DNA from 2 places in the Leucobacter sp. NPDC015123 genome. Region 1 is predicted to be linked to the other one. Evidence: riboswitches for the same ligand, from Rfam matches in the RefSeq annotation. Region 1 holds a riboswitch; the other holds the start of a gene.

Region 1 (4,057 bases):
GGCGGCGCTGGCGGAGTTGGCGTGCTCGGCGGCGCACTCGGGTTTGGCGCTGTCGCAGCGGTCGTCGCCTCCGCGGTTGCTCCGGGAGGCGAGGTGGCGGTCGGTCTGGGCTGGGCGGCCGCCGCTGGGTGCGCAGCAATCGTCTACGGCGCACCGTCTGGGGTTGCCTACCTCACCCGGGCAGCGCGCGACGAACACCCCTGGTGGATAGCGGCGGTCAGCGGGATCGAAGCTGGGCTCGGGCGACTTCGGATCCCGCGGCCTGCTGTCGTTCCCCGCGTGGCGGGGCAGGCCTTGAGGCTCGCCTCAGCGCTTGTCGCGGCATACATCGGGATCGCCGCGCTCGGATTCACGTTTTCGCTGCTCGGCCGTTTCGCGCTGGTGATCGGCGCGTCAGAGGCGCTGCAGCTCGACCTGGCCGGCACGATCCTGATGTTTCTCCTGCAGCTCGCGCTGCTGCCCGTGTTCGTGATCTGGAGCGGTGCGTGGCTGACAGGCTCCGGCTTCGCCGTCGGTATCGGCAGCTCGGCTTCGCCCTTCGGGCAACTGCTCGGCCCGATGCCAGGCATTCCGGTGCTCGCTGCGATCCCTGACGGGTGGGGGAGCGTCGCGGTGCTCGCTCCGCTTCTCCTCGTGCTCCTCGGGCTTGCAGTTGGGATCGGGCTCGGCGACGTGGCGCGCCGCCAGTCCATGGCACGCCTGGGGGCTCAGATCGCAGGGGCCGTGATCGTCGCAGGGCTCACCATCGCATTGCTTAACTGGACGGCGACAGGCGCTCTCGGGCCGGGGCGGCTCGCAGAAGTTGGACCCGACGTCTGGCGGGCCGCGGGCCTTGCCGCCGCGGAGCTCGGGGTTGGCTGCCTACTTGGTGCGCTCGCGGCGCGCGCCGATATCGCCCGGCGGGTCGTCGCAGGGCCAGGCGAGGTCGCCGCGCTTCTCGGGCTTGGGGACGACGGGGCCGCTGCCGATCCTGATCGAGGGATTGCACTCGGCGGAGAGCCCGACCCAGCGACAGTGCGCCAGGCTCCTGCCAGGACGGCGTCAGAAGAAGATCCCGTCGAGGACGAGCAACGGCTCGCGCCAGTGTCGCCACTCGTCCCGCACGCGCGAGCCTCGGCGGGGAGCCGCGTCGACGATCAACTCACCGAGCCGCTTGAGCTCGATGTCGATGTCGATGTTGACACCGACATCCTGCCCGACCTCAAGGGTACGCCAGGCATGCCGGGCGACAGCGCCTTGGCGCCGGCTAGCGACCGGGCATGGTGGCATACGCGCGACGCCGATCCAGCGGGAGTGGATTCAGCGGACGCGGATCCGGGTAGCCTGCACGTCCCCCAACCAGACGCCGAGCTCTTCGATCAGCACGCGGTGACGGGACCTGTCGAAGCCGTTACCGCACATCCCGCAGAGGAGGCGACCGCGAGCGAAGCCGTCGACGCTCAAATCGACGAGGAAGCCCTCGTCGAGGCTTACTCTTGGGACAACGTCGATCTCGACGCAGACCGCGGTGGCGACGAGAAGCGAGCCGGCTGGCGCTGGCCCGGCCGTAAGGGCTAGGCTGAGGGAGCAATCCACGGGAGTCCCGGCGCGCGGGGCTGAGAGGGAGCACGCGTGCTCCGACCGTTCAACCTGATCTGGTTCATGCCAGCGGAGGAAGGACTCTTCTCGTTATGCGTACACGTGCACGCTCTTACACATTGGCTGCGCTTATCGCGCTCCCACTCGCCGCCATGCTCGCCCTCACTGGCTGCGCTGGGGGCCAGGATTCGAGCGCTGAAGACGGCGACTCGGCGAAGGTCACGCTCGTCGTCCATGACAGCTTCGTCGACGGCGACGAGTTCTCACAGCTCGCGAGCGCGGCGACAGGCTACGACGTCGAAGTTCTCACTGCTGGCGACGGCGGCCAACTCGCGAACAAGCTTGTGCTCACAAAGGGGGCGCCGATTGCTGACGCGTTTTTTGGCGTCGACAATACGCTCGCCTCCCGCCTGATCGAGAACGACGTAGCGCTGCCGGTTCCGGCAAGTCTCCTGAAGGGTGACGGCCTCCTGCTCGCCACCGAGCTCGATGCCGAAAGTGCGGAATCGGGCAGCGTGCCGCTCGTGCCGATCGACCGCGGGGCGACATGCGTAAACATCGACACCGCGTGGTTCGCGGAGAAGGGTATCGCAGAGCCGGAGACGCTCGACGACCTCGCGGATCCCGCCTACAAGGACCTCACCGTGCTGCTCGATCCCACGGCATCAAGCACGGGCGCTTCGTTCATGATCGCGACGATTGCAGCGTTCGGCGAGGACGGCTTCGTTGACTACTGGAAGCGCCTCGAAGCGAACGGCGCCCGCACCGTGCAGGGCTGGACCGAGGCCTACAACACGGAGTTCACCGGCGTGAGCGAGACAGGCACCAGGCCGATCGTCGTCTCCTACTCGACGTCGCCAGCGTTCACTGTGAACGACGACGAGAGCGCATCGAATACGAGGGCGCTGCTCGACACCTGCTCGCAGCAGGTCGAATACGCTGGCGTGCTCAAGGGCGGCGAGAACCCAGACGGAGCGCGCGCCGTCGTTGAGTACCTGCTCTCTGAGGAGTTCCAGTCAGGCATCGCCGACAACATGTACATGTACCCTGTCGACGAAGACGTGGAGCTGCCCGCAAGCTGGGCGAAGTTCGCGCCGCTGCCAGAGTCGGGCCAGACACACGACCTGCCAGCAACCGAGATCCAGGCGGGCCTCGACGGTTGGCTGCGGACGCTCGGCGACGCCGTCGGGCTCTAACAGAGCACGATACAGGTCAGAGGAAGTCGCGGTGCGTGCACGCTCACGTCGCCCGCTCGGGCCCCTCGCTTGGGGGTTCGCAGCGGCGATTCCTGTGCTCTTCGTCGGGGTCTTCTTCCTCTGGCCTGTCATCGCGCTCGTCGCGACGGGTCTCACGAGCGGCGGGCAGCTCGACCTCGGCGGCCTCCCGGAGGTGCTCGGGCTCGAACGCAGCTGGCGGGTGCTGCAGAACACGCTCGTGCAGGCGAGCCTCGCGACTGTCGTCGCGATCCTGCTCGGCGTCCCCGCGGCCTACGTGCTCTACCGCCTTGAGTTCCGCGGGCGCGGGGTGCTCAGGGCGCTACTCACAGTGCCGTTTGTGCTGCCTGCCGTCGTCGTCGGCGTCGCGTTCACCGCACTGTTCGGGCCCGGGGGAGCCCTGTACTGGCTTGGCCTCGACAGGTCGCTCGTGGTCGTCGTGCTCGCGCTCGCATTCTTCAACGTCACCGTCGTGGCGCGCACAGTCGGGGGCTACTGGGCGCAGCTGGACACCCGCCAGGGGCAGGCAGCGCGCACGCTCGGGGCAGGCCCGGTGAGGGTGTTCTGCACGGTCACGCTGCCCGCGCTCGGCCCGGCGCTCGCATCTGCCGGGGCGCTCGTGTTCCTGTTCTGCGCGACCTCGTTTGGCGTCGTGCTGATTCTTGGCGGGCGCGAGTTCGCGAACATCGAGACCGAGGTATACAGGCTCACAGTGCAGTTTCTCGATCTGCGCTCAGCGGCCGTGCTGTCGCTTGTGCAGTTCGCGATTGTAGCGCTCGCGCTCATCGCCTCGGCGCTGCTGCGGAGCCGAAACGAACGTGCCCAGGAGGTTCGCATCGAGGTGCGCGCACCGCGCAGAACGGACGCACCAGTGCTGGCGGTGTTCGGCGTCACAGTGCTGCTGCTGCACGTGCTGCCGATCGGTGCGCTCGTGTGGCGGTCGCTCCAGGGGCCGCGGGGTGTCGGGATCTCGTTCGCGAACTATCGAGCACTCTTCGACCCGCCTGAGCGCTCGCCATTGCACGGGTCAGTCGTCGACGCGGCGCTGCTCTCGTTCGGGATCGCGTGCGTCGCGACCCTCATCGCGGTGACGCTCGGGATGCTTGTCTCGCTGATCGTGTCGCGACGGCCTCGCTCAGCGGCGCTGCGCCGGGGCATCGCCGTCTACGACGCAGCGATCATGCTTCCCCTCGGGATCTCTGCGGTGACACTTGGGTTCGGGCTGCTGCTCACGATGCACAAGCCGCTCGGAATTGGATTCGACC
Region 2 (4,057 bases), 310 kb from region 1:
AGAAATGTCCGCATGAGTGCGACCCGCTGCCGCATGCCGCCAGAGAGCTCGTCCGGCCAGGCGCGTTCGAGCCCGGCGAGGCCGAACCTGTGCAGGAGCGACCTGGCGGCTCGGCGGGCCTCAGCACGATCGACGCCGCACGTCTCGGCCCCGAGCGTCGCGTTGTCGAGCACGCGAAGCCACGGGAGTAGGGCATCACGTTGCGGGTGATAGGCGACCCCGCCTGGCGCCCCCGCGAGCTCCACGCCGCCGAGCCGCATGCGTCCGGCTGTCGGCGTTTCGAGGCCGGCGAGCAGCCGCAGCAGGGTCGATTTCCCGCACCCGCTCGGCCCGAGGATCGCCGTGAGCGTGCCTGGATCCGCGTCGAACGAGACGTCAGCGAGCACAGGTACCCGGGCTGCCCGGCGCGGGAGCCAGCCCACGCCGGGCGCCGGGAACGCGTGCGAGATCGCCTCCACACGGAGTGAGCCGACGCCTGCGTCAGTTTCGCGGCTCAGTCCCGAGCAGGCCCGCATCCCCGACCGTTCGGCGTCCGTCACGTTGTCGCTCATGTCAGGCGGCCGGTAGGTACTCGTTCGTCCATGCACCGTTCACCGGCGACGCGTCGTCAAGCATGTCTGCCTCAACAAGGAAATCGGTGAAGCGCTGCCAGACCGCCTCGTCCATTTCGCCGAAGCGTCCCTGCGCCGTGAACCGGGGCGCGTAGTACGAGACAGCCCGCTCGACGAGAGCGGCGTCGAGCTCGGGCGCCGCGGCGAGGAGCGCCTTGGCGCCAGCGGCCGGATCCGCTACAACCGCGTCGTAGCCGAGACTCGTTGCTGCAAGAAACGCCCGCGCAGTCTCTGGCTCCTGCGCCATGTTCGCCGAGTTTCCCACGATCACTGGCGTGTACCAGTTCGGAATACAATCGTCGTGCGCGGCCATCGGAAGCACGACAACGTCGTCATTTTCGGCCTGCGCCCGGAGTGCGTCCCAGCCCCCGAACACCCACGTCACATCGAACTTGCCCTGTTCGAGCCCCGCGAGGTAGTCGACGTTGCCGATCTCGATGAACTCCACGTCGGCGGGGTTGCCGCCGCCGCATGTCGTGAGCGCCGACATGATCTCGGTCTCGAGCGCTCCCCCGTAGCCGCCGTAGGTGAGGCCCGCGAGCGAGCCGGGGTCGTCGGAGAAGCCGGATCTCTTCACGCCCATGAGCACCGAGTCGTTCACTGGCAGGAGCGTCGCGACCGCCTCAAGATCCATTCCTGCGGCGCGGGCGGGCAGCAGCGATTCGGCCTGCGAGATTCCAAATTCGGCACGACCTTCCGCCACCGAGGCCGCGGCCCCGATGCCGTCGCCGGGTTCGAGAATCTCGACGTCGAGCCCTGCCTTCTCGTACAGCCCGTGTTCCTTGGCGTAGTAGAACCCTGCGTGGTGAGCGTTCGGCGTCCAGTTCAACATGAGAGTGACGGGCGTGAGCTCTGTCCCGGAGCCCAGCGACTGAGCCCCGTCTGCGGGTGCGCCGGTGCCAGGCGCTGCGGCCGAGCATCCGACCAAGGCGAGCGCGGCAGCAGCTGCGCCGGCGAGCGCGGCGGCGGCGAGGCCCGAACGGCGGGCACGGCCCGCAGGTGTGACTGTGGTCTGGGAGGGAGCGGCCATGGCTAGACGCCCTTTCTGTTGAGTGTGGATCGGAACCGCGACAGCACGGTGTCTCCGATCAGGGATGCGAGCCAGAACAGCAGCACGCCGAGCACGGCGATGACGCCGACAGCGGCGAACAGCTGGTCCATCCTGTAGCTCGCTTGTGAACGTTGCAGGTAGACGCCGAGCCCGACGGACGAACCCATCCACTCGGCGATGATTGCGCTAAACACGACGTAGCTCGCGGCGACCTTGGCTCCGGCGACAATCGCGGGCACCGCCCCCGGCAGCCGTACGCGACGCAGTACGGTGAGCGGTGACGCCCCCATCGATTGCAGCAGATCGACGAGGTACCTGTCGGCGTCGCGCATCGCGGCGCTCGCGCTGATCGCGATCGGGAAGAACGCCCCAAGCGCCACGACAAGGACCTTCGGGAGCGCCCCGAACCCCATCGCAGAGATCAGGATCGGCGCGAGCACCACCGGAGGAATCGCCTGACTCGCGATGAGCAGCGGTTCCGCCGCCCGCCGTAGCGTGGCAGACAGCCCGAGCAGGATCCCGATCGCGACGCCGCCGAGCGCCCCGAGCGCGAACCCGAGAAGCGCGATCCTAAGCGTCGCCGCCAGGTGCGAGCTGAGCAGCTCCCTGTCGCCCCAGCCCGCCGCCCACACGCTCATGGGCGACGGAATGAGATACGCAGGAGCGTCGGTGAGGCGCACGAGCAGACCCCACGCGAGCACCAGGCCTACGACGGCGAGGAGCGCGGGAAGGATCTGCCGCGTGAGAGTTCTCACGGCGGCCTGCGCGCTAGTGCGTGATGCGGGCGGCGAGCTCGGTCATCGATGCCTCGATGACGTCGTCTTTTGCCTCGAGGATGCGAAAGTGCGTCATGACGCGATCCGCACCAGCCTGAAGCGTCGCATCGTGCAGCTCGCGCATGAGCGGCCAGAGGCGCTCCGCAGGACCCTGAACTGTCGTGCCGAGCGCGCCGACCTCGTACTCGAGACCGCTCTGCTCGATGACGCGAATCGCGCCCTCGACGCAGCTGTATCGACCGTTTTCGTCTCCCATTGGTGTGGGCGACACGTGAACATGGATCAACATGGTGACCGCTTCCCTCCGCTCGTGTTAACGAGATCAGGTTCCTGGGGTGGTCCGCCTCATTCGGCAGATCTCAGCCCGTTCGGGCCCCCCCAGCGGATGTGTACTGGAACCCTCAGCATAGCGACGAACGTATGCCTCGGGTCAAGGCCGGAGTGTCGCGGGCGGCCGCTAGCCCTGAACCGCGCGTTCTTCGATGAGAGCGAGCGCGGCGTCGACGCTTCCGACAGCAGCCTCGGGCGTCACTCGCACGAGCGCAACGGCTGCGATTACGAGGCCGGTGCACGCGGCGGTCAGCACATCTGCCTGCGCATTCGCCAGAGATGGGAACCGCGCTGCGACGCCGTTTGCGAAGGCCGCACTCAGCTCGGCCCTGTACGCTGCGATGACGCTCGCGACGGCCGCGTCTTGTGAGATCGGTGCGCCCGCGGCATTCACGAGGAGGCAACCGCTCGTCGCTGCGGTCGTGCCCGTTCGCAAGAGCGCCGCGCGGAGCCCCGTGAGGTAGTTCTCGAGCGCGTCGGCTTCGACCTCGGCGGCGACGAGCGGAGCGAGCCGTGGGCGGATCACCTCGTTCAAGTAGCTCTCGATCACTGCCTCGAACAGGCCATGCTTCGACCCGAACGCGTGATAGATGCTCGATCGCTTCAAGCCCGTCGCCGTTTCAAGTGCTGGGAGGGAGCTTGCCTCGTAGCCGTTCACCCAAAACACCTCACGGGCGGCCCGCACGACCTCCGCGGTGTCGAACTGCTGCGTGCGCCCCATGCCGTCTCCTCAGAATGATTGCGTGATCGACCCTCTCGTTATAGTGTACTGATCGATACAGTATTTCGCGAACGCCGGCTGCCGCCGACGCGCAGTTAGAGAAACGAGTCACATCATGGTGATCGCCGGCCTTGTGCTCACCGGAGCCGCAGCACTCATTCACGTGTTCATCTTCTACCTCGAATCCATGGCCTGGACGAGCGAGCGAGCCCGCAAGACCTTCGGCACCGGCACTGTCGAAGAGGCGAAGGCGCAGCATGCCCTCGCGTTCAACCAGGGGTTCTACAACCTATTTCTCGCGGTGGCAGTCGCGCTCGGCATCGTATTCGTCGCCGCCGGGAACCTGCCCGTTGGGGCGACCCTCGTCTTCACCGGAGCGGGCTCAATGGTCGCGGCGAGCCTCGTCCTCGCAATCTCCTCGCCCGACAAGCTCGGCGCCGCGCTGAAGCAGGGCACCGTGCCAGCGCTCGGGATCATCGCGCTCGCGATTGGGCTGCTCAACTAGCCCGTCCAACCCCGCTTTCCCACCCACAAGGAGCACACATGAGCAACGCAACAAGCACCCAGA

Evidence for each region. A riboswitch is a leader RNA that binds a small molecule or an ion and turns the genes downstream of it on or off. The one in region 1 is predicted to bind thiamine pyrophosphate.
Region 2: linked by a shared signal. The riboswitch ahead of ACF07D_RS02740 (MTH1187 family thiamine-binding protein) and the one ahead of ACF07D_RS01200 (thiamine ABC transporter substrate binding subunit) in region 1 are both predicted to bind thiamine pyrophosphate.

Annotation. Positions count from the first base shown of each region.
Region 1 covers NZ_JBIBVH010000001.1:280,104-284,160, reverse strand. The annotation lists gene ACF07D_RS01205 (DUF6350 family protein) at 1-1,557, shown strand, start outside; TPP riboswitch at 1,564-1,673, shown strand; gene ACF07D_RS01200 (thiamine ABC transporter substrate binding subunit) at 1,671-2,774, shown strand; gene ACF07D_RS01195 (ABC transporter permease) at 2,806-4,057, shown strand, end outside.
Region 2 covers NZ_JBIBVH010000001.1:593,293-597,349, forward strand. The annotation lists gene ACF07D_RS02725 (ABC transporter ATP-binding protein) at 1-551, opposite strand, end outside; gene ACF07D_RS02730 (ABC transporter substrate-binding protein) at 553-1,641, opposite strand; gene ACF07D_RS02735 (ABC transporter permease) at 1,644-2,417, opposite strand; gene ACF07D_RS02740 (MTH1187 family thiamine-binding protein) at 2,431-2,709, opposite strand; TPP riboswitch at 2,721-2,828, opposite strand; gene ACF07D_RS02745 (TetR/AcrR family transcriptional regulator) at 2,896-3,489, opposite strand; gene ACF07D_RS02750 (DUF1304 domain-containing protein) at 3,605-3,994, shown strand; gene ACF07D_RS02755 (NADP-dependent oxidoreductase) at 4,033-4,057, shown strand, end outside.